DNA from 2 places in the Mycobacterium paraseoulense genome. Region 1 is predicted to be linked to the other one. Evidence: predicted binding sites of a transcription regulator. Region 1 holds the regulator's gene; the other holds the start of a gene.
The links. Region 1 encodes HspR, which represses chaperone genes until heat shock. Its sites were predicted from a motif close to ANNTGAGTNNNNNNNACTCANNT; they were not measured.

Region 2: lon (endopeptidase La) is a predicted target of HspR. The motif match lies at 2,682-2,704, and genes of this name have one in related genera.

Annotation. Positions count from the first base shown of each region.
Region 1 covers NZ_AP022619.1:4,600,396-4,607,920, forward strand. Annotated here, with positions in the region: gene dnaK (molecular chaperone DnaK) at 1-20, shown strand, start outside; gene grpE (nucleotide exchange factor GrpE) at 17-661, shown strand; gene dnaJ (molecular chaperone DnaJ) at 714-1,892, shown strand; gene G6N51_RS21360 (heat shock protein transcriptional repressor HspR) at 1,892-2,278, shown strand; gene G6N51_RS21365 (aldose 1-epimerase) at 2,279-3,181, opposite strand; gene G6N51_RS21370 (FAD-binding oxidoreductase) at 3,194-4,366, opposite strand; gene G6N51_RS21375 (ABC transporter permease) at 4,378-5,370, opposite strand; gene G6N51_RS21380 (TetR/AcrR family transcriptional regulator) at 5,470-6,117, shown strand; gene G6N51_RS21385 (DUF3060 domain-containing protein) at 6,123-6,551, opposite strand; gene clpB (ATP-dependent chaperone ClpB) at 6,674-7,525, shown strand, end outside.
Region 2 covers NZ_AP022619.1:876,269-883,793, forward strand. Annotated here, with positions in the region: gene G6N51_RS28855 (hypothetical protein) at 1-136, opposite strand, end outside; gene lon (endopeptidase La) at 348-2,669, opposite strand; gene G6N51_RS03710 (phytanoyl-CoA dioxygenase family protein) at 2,790-3,920, shown strand; gene G6N51_RS03715 (alpha-hydroxy acid oxidase) at 3,926-5,170, opposite strand; gene G6N51_RS03720 (DUF1810 domain-containing protein) at 5,189-5,626, shown strand; gene G6N51_RS03725 (alpha-amylase family protein) at 5,612-6,919, opposite strand; gene G6N51_RS03730 (alkyl hydroperoxide reductase) at 6,924-7,460, opposite strand; gene G6N51_RS03735 (peroxiredoxin) at 7,497-7,525, opposite strand, start outside.

The sequences.
Region 1 (7,525 bases):
ACGACCGGGAGTCCAAGTGACCGAAGGCAATCCACAGGAGCAGGTGACCGTCACCGACAAGCGGCGGATCGATCCGCAGACCGGTGAAGTGCGCCAGTCCCCGTCCGGCCCCCCTCCCGGCGATGCGCCGGGAGGGGGTTCGGCCGGTGAGTTCGCGGGCGAAAGCCCCGAGGAGGCCGGCAAGGCCACCGAGCTGCTCGCCGACCTGCAACGCGTCCAGGCCGACTTCGCCAACTACCGCAAGCGTGCGCTGCGCGACCAGCAGGCCGCGGCCGACCGGGCCAAGGCCGGCGTCGTCAGCCAATTGCTGGGCGTGCTCGACGATCTCGAGCGGGCGCGCAAACACGGTGACCTGGAATCCGGCCCGCTGAAGTCGGTGGCCGACAAGCTGGACAGCGCCCTGACCGGACTCGGTCTGACGGCGTTCGGCGAGGAGGGCGAGGACTTCGACCCGGTGTTGCACGAGGCCGTGCAGCACGACGGCGACGGCGGCGACGGCTCCAGGCCGGTGATCGGCACCGTCATGCGGCAGGGTTACAAGCTGGGCGACCAGGTCCTGCGGCACGCTCTGGTCGGCGTCGTCGACACGGTCGCCGACGAGGGTGGCACGGCGGTCCCACCGGCCGAATCGGACGATAACCCCGGCGCATCCGGTGAATAGACCACACAATCAGCACAACAAAAGACAGAAAGGTGAGAGGGGGTGACGCGACATGGCCCAGCGCGAATGGGTCGAAAAGGACTTCTACAAGGAGCTGGGCGTCTCCTCTGACGCCAGTCCCGAAGAAATCAAACGCGCGTACCGCAAGCTCGCGCGCGACCTGCACCCGGACGCCAATCCCGACAACCCCGCCGCCGGCGAGCGATTCAAGGCGGTCTCCGAGGCGCACAACGTGTTGTCGGACCCGGCCAAGCGCAAGGAGTACGACGAAACCCGCCGCCTGTTCGCGGGCGGCGGTTTTGGCGGGCGCCGGTTCGACGCCGGAGGTTTCGGCGGGTTCGGTGCCGGCGGTGACGGCGCCGAGTTCAACCTCAACGATCTGTTCGACGCCGCCGGGCGAAGCGGCGGCGCCAACATCGGGGACCTGTTCGGCGGCCTGTTCGGGCGCGGTGCCTCTGCCCGTCCCAGCCGGCCGCGGCGCGGCAACGACCTGGAGACCGAGACGCAGCTGGATTTCGTCGAGGCCGCCAAGGGTGTGGCAATGCCGTTGCGGCTGACCAGCCCGGCGCCGTGCACGAACTGCCACGGCAGCGGCGCGCGGCCGGGCACCAGCCCGAAGGTGTGCCCCACCTGCAACGGCTCCGGCGTGATCAGCCGCAACCAGGGCGCGTTCGGATTCTCCGAGCCGTGCACCGATTGCCGGGGCAGCGGCTCGATCATCGAGCACCCGTGTGAGGAGTGCAAGGGCACCGGGGTCACCACGCGCACCCGCACCATCAACGTGCGGATCCCACCGGGTGTCGAGGACGGGCAGCGCATCCGGCTGCCCGGCCAGGGCGAGGCCGGGCTGCGGGGCGCCCCGTCGGGCGACCTGTACGTGACCGTGCACGTGCGGCCGGACCAGGTGTTTGGCCGCGACGGCGACGACCTCACCGTGACCGTCCCAGTCAGCTTCACCGAATTGGCCTTGGGCTCAACGATTTCGGTGCCCACGCTGGACGGCAAGGTCGGCGTCCGGGTGCCCAAGGGCACCTCCGACGGCCGCATCCTGCGGGTGCGCGGGCGGGGTGTCCCCAAGCGCAGCGGCGGCAACGGGGACTTGCTGGTCACCGTCAAGGTCGCCGTGCCGCCCAACGTGGACGGCGCCGCGGCCGAGGCGCTGGAGGCGTACGCGGCCGCGGAGCGGGCCAGCGGGTTCGACCCGCGCGCGGGATGGGCGGGCAATCGCTGATGGCCAAGAATTCACGGGAAGAGTCCCGGACGTTCCTGATCTCGGTGGCCGCCGAGCTGGCCGGCATGCACGCCCAGACCCTGCGCACCTACGATCGCCTCGGCCTGGTCAGCCCGCGCCGCACATCCGGTGGGGGACGGCGCTATTCGGAGCACGACGTAGACCTGCTGCGCGAGGTGCAGCGGCTGTCGCAGGACGAGGGCGTCAACCTCGCCGGCATCAAACGCATCATCGAGCTGACCAACCAGGTGGAGGCGCTGCAGGCGCGGGTCAAGGAACTGACCGACGAGTTGGCGCAGGTGCGCGCCGGGCAGCGCCGCGATCTGGCGGTAATGCCCAAGAGCACCGCCGTGGTGGTGTGGCAGCCGCGCCGAACGCGCGGCTGATCACACCCGGATCGAGAACTGCGCGACGGCCGGTTCGCCCGGCCGTGCGCAGCGGTAGCCGCCGCGGCGCAGCGCGTCGGTCGGTGCGGTCATCGGCTCGAAGCACACGATTTCTTTTTCGGGGCCTTCGCCCCTCGGGGCGAAGATCTGCGTCGCCGGATACCCCCGCTCGAAGCGCACCTCCACCCGTCGGCCGCCGCCCGAGACCGCGAACACCGCGCCGTCGGGCACCTGGTCGTAGGCATCGTCGAAAGCCTTGTCCCCCAACGCCTCGTCGCGCGCCGGCGCTGGTTTGGACGCTCCGGTCGGCAGGCCCCGGTCGTCGAGGGCCAGCTGCCGCAGCGGTGGCGTGTGAATGACCCACTCGCCGCGGGGCACGCCCGGCAGGCGCAGATAGGGATGAAAGCCGAAGCACAGCGGGACCGCCAGGTCGCCCGTGGCGGTCACCGTGGTGCGCACCGTCAGCGTCCGGTCGGCCAGCCGCACCGCCACCGTCAGCACGTGCGGGTAGGGGAAGCTGGCGAGCAATCGCGGATCGTCGGCGAAATCGAGCTCGGCAGTCAGCCCGTCGACCGACTCGGCGGTCACCCGCCAGCCCGGGTGGCCCGCCAGCACACCGTGGATCGGCAACCCGTTGGGGTCGGCGCGGACGCCGTTTTCGCCCGGCGTCAGCGTCGCCGTCACGCCCTCCGCGGTGTAGGTGTTGGCGCCCAACCGGTTTGCCCAGGGATACAGGATCGGTATCCCCATCGTCTTGCCCGCCTTCACATAGGCGTCCAGCCCGCGCCGTTGCCCGAGCAGCTCCACGCCGGCATCGCTCAGCGAGGTGCCGACCATGCCCGCCTCGGGCACGAATTCCGCGGCCACCGACGATGTCGGGTCGCGCAGGGTGACGACACGCATGCCTACCTCCACTCAACTCGATAGCGGGTCGTGCTGAATGCTTTCCGGCGGAGCGCCTTTGGCGATCAGGGCGGCCTTGGTGGCCCGCACCATGGCCGGGCCCCCGCAGATCAGGATCTGCCGGTCGCCCCACCCACCGTATTTGGTCACCACGTCGGGGAGCCGGCCGGTCTGGCGCACGTGCAGGCCGCGCGGCGGCGTGACGTCGGGATAGTCGGCGGCCCACGCCGGGTCGGCGCTGTACTCGGAGACCGGCGAGACCGACAGCCACGGATTGTGGGAGGCCACCTGCCACAGGGTCGGCAGGTCGTAGAGCTCGCAGCGATAGCGCGCGCCGAAGAACAGGTGCACCCGCGGATTCACCGCATACCGGCACAGGTCCATGATGAGCGCGCGCAGGGGGGCCAAGCCGGTGCTGCCGGCGACCATCAGCACGTCGCCGCCCTGCCGGTCGACCCGCAGGCCGCCGTGCGGGCTGGACAGCCGCCACCGGTCGCCCGGCCGCGTCTCGTTGACGATGGCGGTGCTGACCAAGCCGCCGGGCACCACGCGGACGTGGAACTCGATGCCGCCGCCCGGATCCGCCGGGATGGCGGGCGAGAGGTAGCGCCAGCGGCGCGGGCATTGCGGGACGTGCACATTCACGTATTGGCCGGCGTGGTAGTCCAGCGGCCGGTCGAGCTGCAGCCGGACCACCGCGAGGTCGCGGGAGACCCGCATGTGCTCGATCACCGTGCCGTCCCACCAGGCCGGCCCCTCGTCGGCCTCCGCGGCGCCGCGCATCACCCCGGTGATCAGGTTCAGCGACTGCTGGGCCGCGCCGTCGACGGCGTCGGTCCAGGCGTCGCCGAGCTGTGCCCGCAGCGTTGACAACAACGCGCGGCGCAACGTGTCGTAATGCGCCGGCAGCACACCGTATTTGCGGTGGTCCCGGCCGAGCTGGGCGAGAAAGGCCACCGGCTCCTGGGCGCGCTGGTCGACGAGTTCGCCGTACACCCAGTGCAGGGCGTGCGCGAAAGCGGCGCGCTGCCCGCCCATTTCGGGCGGAAAGAGGTCGCGGACCGAGACGTCGAGGCCGAACCAGTGGGTGTAGAACCGGCGGACGAGTTCATCGCCGGATCCCGAGTCGTCCCGCGCGAAGGCGTCGCGCAGCACCCGCAACGCATCGGTGTCCTCGAGCCCCACGGGGCCCGATTCTAGGCTCGCCGCGCGCCGGCAATCCCGATCAGCACGGCCGCGGCGGCCACCCAGCAGCACAGCACGAGGCCGGCGGTCGTCGCCCCGGCGCCGGAGAAATACGCCGTCGAACGCAACAGGGTGGCATTGGCCCCCTGCGGCAGCAGCTGACCCAGCGCGCCCCACCCGGACGGCAGCATCTCCGGGGCGCTCATCAGGCCGGACAGCGGGTTGCCCAGCAGCATGGCCACCGCCACCGCACCACTCAGGCCGGCCCGGCCGAACAGCGAGCCCAGGGCCAGGGTCGGCAGCGCCATCGCCAGGGTGCCCAGCGTGAGTCCGGCGGCCACGCCCCAGAAATTCTGGTCGACCGAGCCCAGCACGTAACGCAGCAGCACGGCGATGGTCACCGCAACGCTGACCGAAAAAGCCGTCACCACAGCGCAATTCAGCCAGGGCCGGCGCGGAAATGCCAGCAGCAGCACGATGGCGGGCAGGATCCCGGCCAGGGTGATCGGCAGCGCGGAGGCGGCCAGGCCGGCGCCGCGCGGATCGTCGGCGGGCAACGGCGCCAGGTCTTCGGTGCGCAACGGCGCGCCGGTGCGTTGGGCGACGCGGTCGCCGATCTGCGTCAGCAGTTGGGCGACGGTCGGGCTCGCCCCGGACGCGAGCAGCAGGGTGGGGCCGTTGGGGGTGACCACCAGGCCGCCGTAGCCGTCGCGGTTGCGGATCGCCGAGCGCAGCGCGGCCTCGTCGGGGTAGGTGGTCACGGCGAAGCCGCCCGGGGCGACCGTGTCGAGCTGGCTGCTGATCAGCCCGGTCACCAGGCCCGGTCCCACCACGCCGATCGGGATGTGGTGCGGCTTGGAGCGTGCCGCCGGCAGCGCGAAGGCGATGCAGATGACGGCGATCGCCACGGTCATCGCCGCGACGAGGCCCGTCGCGCGGAACAGGGGCAGCGCCGGGCGGGGGCGTGCGGGCCGGCCGTGCTGGGGGAGCGACTGCGTGATCATGCGCGACACCTTTTTCATCAGTGGATGAAATATGACGCTCGCGAGCGTATCCGCGCCGCGCAGTATTTTCAACAAACAATGAAATGCTACCGTCGTCGTATGCCGTCACCTGCCGCTTCCCCCGCACGCAAGCGCCGGGGCCGCCGCCAGGGTGAGCCCGTGTCGAAGGACGTGGTGCTCCGCGCGGCCAAGCAGCGGTTCGCCGCCCAGGGCTACGAGAAGACGACGCTGCGTCACATCGCCGACGACGCCCACGTGGACGCGGCGATGGTGATCTATTTGTTCGGGTCCAAGGCCGAGCTCTTTCGCGAGTCGATGCGGCTGATCGTGGACGGTGGCGTGCTGGCCGCCGCGATGACCGCAGGCTCGCTCGAGGACATCGGCGTCCGGTTGGTGCGGGCCTACCTGCAGATCTGGGAGGAGCCGGAGACCGGCCCGACCATGGTGGCCATGCTGCACTCGGCCATGCTGCACTCCGACGCGTACGAGGCGTTCCGCGACTTCATGCGCGGTTACGTGATGGCCGCCATCGCCGGCGTCCTGGGCGAGGGGCCCGACACCGCGCTGCGGGCGAACCTGGCCGGCACCAATTTGGTCGGCACCGCGTTGTTTCGCTATGTGATGCGGGTCGGCCCGCTGGCCGAACTCGGCACCGAGGAGGTGGTCCGGCTGATCGCGCCCAGCGTGCAGCGGTACCTGACCGCGGGCGCCGACGAACTCGGCCTGCCCGCCGCCTATCGCGCCTGACCGGCTCAGCCCTGCCCGACGGTGTTGGCCGTACCGGCGTTGACGACGTTCGGTGAGCCCCAGTGGTAGGTGATCGCGTTGCCGGTCCCGGACGTGCTCACCGCGTCCGTGCTGTCGACCGCCACCCGGTTGCCGTGTCCGGAGACGCTCAGGCTGGTGCAGTGGCCGGTGACGGTGACGGTGTTCGTCTGGCCGCTGACCGACAGGTAGCCGCCGTGGCAGCCGATGGTCTTGGTCGTGCCGGTCCCGTTGACCTGCAACGTGCCCGACTCCGGGACGGCCGCCGAGGGGCCTCCGCCGGCGAGATCGGTGCGGGTTCCGGCCGCGGCGAGTCCCGCCAGCGCCAGCGCGCCGACCACCACCGTGGCCAGCCTGAAGGCGCCGGGAACCCGGCGCGCGCCGGCCCCGTCCTGGTGCGGCTCCCTCTGTGTCATCGCTTCGGGGGTACCCCGTGCGCCACGCCGGGCAAAACTCGTTAGAGTTGAGCGGAACACACTCAACCTTGACGGCGTTGAACATCGCGACAAGCATTTGGTACTACTCGAACGGAGGCGTCGTGGACTCTTTCAACCCGACAACCAAGACGCAAGCGGCGCTGACCTCGGCGCTCCAGGCGGCCTCGGCCGCCGGTAATCCCGAGATCCGGCCCTCGCATCTGCTGATGGCCCTGCTGACGCAGGCCGACGGGATCGCGGGACCGCTGCTGGAGGCTGTCGGCGTCCAGCCCGCGACCATTCGCACCGAGGCGGAGCGCCTCGTCGAGCGGCTGCCCCAGGCCAGCGGCGCCAGCTCGCAACCGCAGCTGTCGCGCGAATCGCTGGCCGCCATCACCACCGCCCAGCAACTGGCCACCGAGATGGACGACGAGTACGTCTCGACCGAGCACCTGCTGGTCGGCCTGGCCACCGGCGATTCCGACGTCGCCAAGCTGCTGACCGGCCACGGCGCGTCGCCGCAGGCCCTGCGCGACGGCTTCGTCAAGGTGCGCGGCAGCGCCCGGGTCACCAGCCCCGAGCCGGAGGCCACCTACCAGGCGCTGGAGAAGTACTCCACCGACCTGACCGCCCGCGCCCGCGAGGGCAAGCTCGACCCGGTCATCGGGCGGGACAACGAGATCCGGCGGGTCGTGCAGGTGTTGAGCCGCCGCACCAAGAACAACCCGGTGCTGATCGGCGAGCCCGGCGTCGGCAAGACCGCGATCGTCGAGGGCCTGGCCCAGCGCATCGTGGCCGGTGACGTGCCGGAGAGCCTGCGCGACAAGACCGTCATCAGCCTGGACCTCGGCTCGATGGTGGCCGGCGCCAAGTACCGCGGCGAGTTCGAGGAGCGGCTGAAGGCCGTCCTCGACGACATCAAGAACTCCGCCGGCCAGATCATCACGTTCATCGACGAGCTGCACACCATCGTC
Region 2 (7,525 bases), 3.7 Mb from region 1:
CGTTCGGACCCGGCACGTTGGGACCGGGGCCGTGGCCACCGGGCTCGGCCTGTGCCAAACCGGCGCCAATTCCGAACGCCGCGGACGTGATGGTGCCGGCCATGACCGCGCCGGCTGCGATTGTGTTCAACTTCATGATGAATCCCCTTGTCGAGCAGTTTGGCTGCCTACGCAGCTGAACCATTGACTTGGTGATTCGCTCACCCCATCGCCCTCACGGGCAGTCGAACCTCCAACCACCCAGTTACCCGGCGGATGGACGGGGAAAACCTTTTCGGCCCGTTTGCCGGCGTCGGTCCAGGTCCGGGACGCAAGCCGTTTCGCTCGCGTCCCGGCCCAATTCACGTTTATGCGGCGACGGTCACGGTGTCGGCCCGTGGTTCCAGCGCTTGGGCGACGATGTCGGCCACGTCGGTCATCGGCCGCACGTCCAGCGCGTCGAGCACCTCGGCGGGAACGTCGTCCAGGTCGGGTTCGTTGCGTGCCGGGATGAAAACCGTTGACAGGCCGGCCCGTTGCGCCGCGAGCAGCTTCTGCTTCACGCCGCCGATCGGCAGCACCCGCCCGTTCAGCGTGACCTCGCCGGTCATGCCGACGTCCGAGCGGACCTGGCGCCCGGTCGCCATCGACACCAGGGCGGTCACCATGGTGACACCGGCCGACGGGCCGTCCTTGGGCACGGCGCCGGCGGGCACGTGCACGTGGATGCGCCGGTCCAGGGCCTTGGGGTCGACGCCCAATAGGCCGGCGTGTGAGCGCACGTAGGACAGCGCGATCTGCGCCGACTCCTTCATCACGTCACCCAACTGTCCGGTCAGCTGCAATCCCGGCTCACCGTCGGTGGCCCCGGCTTCGATGTACAGCACGTCGCCGCCCAGGCCGGTGACGGCCAGGCCGGTGGCCACCCCGGGCACCGCCGTGCGCTCGGCCGATTCCGGCGTAAAGCGCGGGCGGCCAAGGTAGTCAACCAGATCCGGCTCGTCGACGGTGATCGGCTCGGGAGTTTCCGCCAGCTTGGTGGTCACCTTGCGCAGCGCCTTGGCCAGCAGCCGTTCGAACTGTCGCACCCCGGGTTCCCGCGTGTAGTCGGCGGCGATCTTGCGCAGCGCGGCATCCGTCAGCGTGACCTCGTCCTCGGTCAGCGCCGCGCGTTCCCGCTGCCGGGGCAGCAGGTAGTCCCGCGCGATGGCGACCTTGTCGTCCTCGGTGTAGCCGTCGATCTGCACCAGTTCCATGCGGTCCAGCAGGGCCGACGGGATGTTCTCGACGACGTTGGCGGTGGCCAGGAACACGACGTCGGACAGGTCGAGGTCGAGATCCAGGTAGTGGTCGCGGAACGTGTGGTTCTGCGCCGGGTCCAGGACCTCCAGCAAGGCGGCCGACGGGTCACCCCGGTAGTCGGAACCGACCTTGTCGATTTCATCCAGCAGGACAACGGGATTCATCGAACCCGCCTCGCCGATGGCACGCACGATGCGGCCCGGCAACGCCCCCACATAGGTGCGCCGGTGCCCACGGATCTCGGCCTCGTCGCGCACACCGCCCAGGGCGACGCGGACGAACTTGCGGCCCAGGGCCCGGGCGACGCTCTCACCCAGCGACGTCTTGCCGACGCCGGGGGGACCGGCCAGCACCATCACCGCGCCGGAGCCGCGGCCGCCGACGACCTGCAATCCGCGCTGGGCGCGGCGGGCACGCACGGCCAGGTATTCGACAATCCGGTCCTTGACGTCGTCCAGCCCGTGGTGGTCGGCGTCCAAGACGCCGCGCGCGGCCTTCAGGTCGGTCGAGTCCTCGGTCCGGACGTTCCAGGGCAGGTCGAGGACGGTGTCCAGCCAGGTGCGGATCCAGCCGCTCTCCGGGCTTTGGTCGCTGGACCGTTCCAGCTTGCCCACCTCGCGCAATGCGGCCTCCCGCACCTTCTCGGGCAGATCGGCAGCCTCGACGCGGGCCCGGTAGTCGTCGGATCCGTCGGGCTCACCCTCGCCCAGTTCCTTGCGGATCGCGGCCAGCTGCTGGCGCAGCAGGAACTCCTTCTGCGTCTTCTCCATGCCCTCGCGCACGTCCTCGGCGATCTTGTCGTTGACCTCGACCTCGGCCAGATGCGAGCTGGTCCAGTCGATCAGCAACCGCAGCCGCTCGGCGACGTCGACCGTCTCGACCAGTTGCCGCTTCTGCTCGCTGGACAGGTAGGACGCGTAACCGGAGGTGTCCGCCAGCGCCGACGGGTCGGTCAGCCGGTTGACGTAGTCGACGATCTCCCAGGCCTCGCGGCGCTGCAGCATGGCCAGCAGCAGCTTCTTGTACTCCGACGTCAGCGCCTTGATTTCGTCCGTCGTCGGGGCCTCGGGCACCTCGGTCACCTCGACCCACAGCGCCGCGCCGGGCCCGGACGCCCCCGTCCCGATCTGGGCTCTGCGCTCACCGCGTACGACGGCCGCGGTGCCGCCGCCGGCGATGCGTCCGACCTGCAATATCTTCGCGATCACCCCGTGCGACGGGTAACGGTCGTCTAGCCGGGGCGCGATGAGCAGCTGCCCGGATTCACTTGCCTGGGCGGCGTCGATCGCCGCCCGCGCGGCCTCGTCGAGCGCGACCGGGACGACCATGCCGGGCAACACGATGGTGTCGGTGACGAACAGCACCGGCATTGACTTGGCTTCAGCCATCAATCCTCCAAAATCTGAGTCTGATGCGCTCAACCCAGCCCGGCCCCGGTTTGTTCCCCTGTAAGCCTCCGCTGCGGCTGAGTGCTGGCGATCACACTGGCCGTCTTGGATAATCGGCCCGTGCCGCTGACGCACCCCGCCCCGACCGCCCTTGACCCGGATGTCCTCGAATCCGCGGCCGGAGACCTCGCCTCCACCGGCGCAATCACCTTCCTCGTCGACGACGACGCCGTCACTTATGCCGTCGAGGGTTCGACGATCCGCGTCGGCGAGGGGCAGCGGAGCGGAGACGCCGTCGTGCGCCTTTCCCGGCGGGCGTGGGACGACATGGTCGGCCAGATCCGCACGGTCATCAACCTCCTGCTCAGCGACGAGTTGTCCTTCGAGCGGGGCGGCTTCGACCAGCTGGCCGACTGGGACCCGGTCCTGCGGTACCTGCACGCCGGCGTCCCGCCGTACGACCCGGCTCGGGCCGACTTGGGCGGGCGCGACCCGCTCGCCACGTTCACGCTCGACGCCGACGACGCCGAGTTGGCCGCTCAGTTACGGACCATGGGTTACCTGCACGTCAAGGGGGTCTTCGACGCCGACGAGATGCGGGCCGCCAACCGCGAGGTCGACCGCCTCGCGGCCCAGGCCCGACCCGGGGACGACCGTTCGTGGTGGGCCACCGCCGAGGACGGCGCGAGCGTGCTGTGCCGATTGGTCTACGCAACGCTGCGCTCGCCCGCCCTCGCCGCGCTGGAAAACGATCCCAGGGTGCGCCGGCTGGGCACCCTTATCGATCCCGCGCTGCGCACCGCGCCCGACCGGATGGAAGGCAGCGCGGTGTTGCTCAAAGTGCCCGGGAACACCAGCGGGCTGGCGAACATCCCATGGCATCAGGACTGCGGCATGGGCGGACACGCTCTCATGTGCCCCGCGGTCAGCATCGGCATTCAACTGACCGGCTCGGACGCCGGCACCGGCAACCTTCAGGTGGTACCGGGCAGCCACGGTCAGGCCATCCATTACCGGTGGGAACAACGGCTCCAACAGGTACCGGTGGTGAGCATCGACACCGCCCCCGGCGACGTGACCGTCCACATCCAGGACCTGATGCACGCCTCACCCCGGCCGACCGGCGCCGGCGGCCGCCGCACGATGTACGTCACGCACTATCCGCCGCAACTCTTCGAGCACATCGGGCCCGGCGAGGCCTTCAACGACCTGGTACGCAACCGCACCGAACGGGTCGCACGCCTGCGGTAGCGCCGTCACGCGGGCGGTTCGACAGGCCCCAGCCGCCGCAGCTGCGTCACATGCTTCGGTGAGAGCTCCTCGAGGCAGGTGACACCCAGCAGTCGCATGGTGCGGATCACCCCTTCGGCCAGGATGTCGATGGCGCGGGTGACCCCGGCTTCGCCGCCGGCCATCAACCCGTACAGGTAGGCCCGCCCGACGAGCGTGCACCGCGCGCCCAGCGCGACCGCCGCCACGATGTCCGCACCCGACATGATGCCGGTGTCCAGCAGGATCTCGGTGTCCTTGCCGAACTCACGCGCGACCGAGGGCAGCAGGTGGAACGGCACCGGGGCCCGATCCAGTTGGCGCCCACCGTGATTCGACAGCACGATGCCGTCGACACCGCGGTCGACGACGGCGCGGGCGTCATCGAGCGTCTGGATGCCCTTGACGACCAACTTGCCCGGCCACTGCGCCTTGATCCACTCCAGGTCGTCGAAGGTGAGGCTCGGGTCGAACATGGTGCTCAGGTACTCGGCGACGGTGCCAGGCCACCGGTCCAGCGACGCGAACGCCAGCGGTTCGGTGGTCAGCAGGTCGAACCACCACTTCGGATGCGGCACCGCATCGAGCACGGTGCGCAGCGTCAGCGTCGGCGGGATCGTCATCCCGTTGCGGTTGTCGCGCAGTCGGGCGCCGGAGACCGGGACGTCGACGGTGGCCAGCAGGGTGTCGAAACCGGCCTCGGCCGCGCGCCGCACCAACGCCATCGAGCGTTCGCGGTCGCGCCACATGTACAGCTGAAACCACTTCCTGCCCTGGGGAACGGCGGCCACCAGGTCCTCGATGGCGCAGGTGCCGAGAGTGGACAGCGAGAACGGAATGCCGGCCTTGGCCGCGGCCGCCGCGCCGGCGATCTCGCCCTCGGTATGCATCAGCCGGGTGAAGCCGGTGGGCGCGATGCCGAACGGCAGGACGACCGGTTGGCCAAGGACGTTCCAGCCGGCGGTGACGTTGGTGACGTCACGCAGGATCGTCGGGTGAAACTCGATGTCGCGGAAGGCCTGTCGGGCCCGCCGGAGGGAAAGCTCGTCCTCGGCGGCGCCGTCGGTGTAGTCGAATGCCGCCTTGGGGGTGCGCCGTTTGGCGATGCGACGCAGATCTTCGATGGTGTACGCGGCGTCGAGGCGGCGCCTGGTCGCGTCGAACTGCGGCCGCTTGAATTGGATCAGCGGCGCGAGGTCGCGCACCTTGGGCACTCGCCGTTGGACTCCCACCTGTGCCACCGTAGTCACATGGAATCGGCGAGCGACCCCTACGATCTGAATCGCTTCACCAAGGCCCAGGCTGCGGTCTACCCGCACGTCGTCGCGGAGTTGCGCGACGGCCGAAAACGCGGTCACTGGATGTGGTTCGTGTTCCCGCAATTGCGCGGCCTGGGTAGCAGTCCGACCGCCGATCGGTATGGCATCTCCTCGCTCGGGGAAGCCAAGGGCTATCTGCGCCATGACGTGCTGGGACCGCGGCTGCGCGAGTGCACCCGGCTGGTCAACGAGGTGCAGGGCCGGTCCGTCCGCGACATCTTCGGCTCGCCCGACGACCTCAAGCTGCGCTCGTCGATGACGCTGTTCGCTCACGCGACCGACGACAACGAGGACTTCGTTGCGCTGCTCGACAAGTACTACGACGGCCGGCAGGATCAGCTCACGCTGGAGCGCCTAGGACGGGCCTAAAATCCGCCAGCCGTGCGGTTCCACGACCAGCGTGTCCACCACTTCTTGCGGCGGGGCCGCCGAACCGCCGATGACCTTGCGGTGGGCCGTACCCAGCTCCGGCAGCGCCAGGCGCAGCGGCTCGTCGCCGATGTTCAGCGCGACCAGCAGCGCGTCGTCGCCGCTGCGGGTCTCGTACACGTAGTGCCGGTTCTCCAACCGCAGCGCGCTGGTCGTCGCCCTGTGCAGCCACGGGTGACGGCGACGCAGCCCAATCAGGTACTGGTGCAACGCCCACATCTGGGCGCCGAAGGCATCCAATTCCATTGGGGGAGCACTGAACTCCGGTCGCACCGCGTCGTCGCCGCCGTAGCGTTCCTCTTTGACGCCGCGCAGTCCCAGCTCGTCGCCCGCGTACACGCTGGGCACGCCGCCGACGGTCAGCAGGATCACCAGCGCGTGCGCCACGTGCTCCGCGCGCTCGAGGCGGCTGGCGATGCGGGTGACGTCGTGGTTGCCGACGAAGGTGAGCGGGGCGAAGGCGGCGACGAACTCGCCATGCCGCTGCAGCGCCCAGTCCAGTTCGAAGAAGTTGCCGTCGTTGAGGCTGCTCCAGATCGCCTTCCACAGCTCGTATTGGGTGGCCGAGTCGAAGGTGGCGGCTCGCACCACCGCGGCGTAGTCACCGTGGATGAGCTCGCCGACGAACCAGGCGTCCGGGAACCGTTCCCGCACCCGCGGCAGCGCGGACGCCCAAAAGTGTTCTGGCACAGAGTATGCCGCATCGAGACGCCAACCGTCGGCGCCGCGTTGCAGCCAGTGCGCCATCACGTCCACGACGTAGTCGGTCACTTCGGGATTGTCGTGGTTGAGCGTGATCAGCTCCGAGTGGCCCTCGAAGGTGTGGAAGCGCCCGGGGCGTCCGCGAAACCAGCGCGCGGCCGCCTCATTGCTCGGGGCTTGCTGATAGCGGCCGAAATCCACGCCGACGTGGTTGAACACGCCGTCGAGCAGGATGCGCAGACCACGGCGACGGGCCTCGGCCACGAGGTGGTCGAAATCGGCGTCGTCACCGAGCCGCGGATCGATGCGGTAGTGGTCGGTGGTGTCGTAACCGTGTGTGCGCGAGGCGAAGATCGGTCCCAGCGCGACGCCCGACGCGCCCAGTGCGATGGCGTGATCGAACCAGTCGACGAGCCGCCGCAGCCGGTGTTCGTCCGGCTGCGGCGGCTCCGACACGGGAAAGGCGCCGACGAACCCAAGCGGATAGACCTGCCACCAGATCGCGTGTTCGACCCAGGCCGGTGCCGTCACTGCGTCAGCCGACGGTGGTCAGCGCTTGGGAGGCGACGAGGGCTTGCGCCACGCCGGAAATGATCGCCGCGGCCTTCAGCGCCTCCTGGATGCTCTCCCGGGTGGCACCGGCCTCGCGCAGCGTGTGCTCATGGGAGGCCACGCAATCCGGGCATCCGTTGATCGACGACACCGCGAAGCACCACAGCTCGAAGTTGGCCTTCGCCACCCCGGGGTTGGCGATGATGTTCATCCGCAATCCCGCGCGCAGGTCGTCGTACTTGCCGTCGAGGAAGCCCCGGCCACGGTAGAACACGTTGTTCATGCCCATGATCGATGCGGCCCCCAGCGCCGCGTTGTATGCCTCGGCGGACAGGACGTCGGCCGCCTCGGCGCCGATCTCGCTGATTACCTGGGTGTTTCGCGTCGCCGCGGCGCAGGCCAGCAGGGTGCCCCACAGCTGTTCCTCGTTGAGCTCGGTCGTGCGCGTGATCGAGCCCAGGTTCAGCTTGAGGTCCTTGGCGTACTCGGGTAGCGCCTCCTTGAGATTCTCTACGCTCATCTCGCCTCCTGATCAGACCCTATGGGATCGGGCCGACTAAGCCGAGGCCTTGAGCAGCTCGGTCG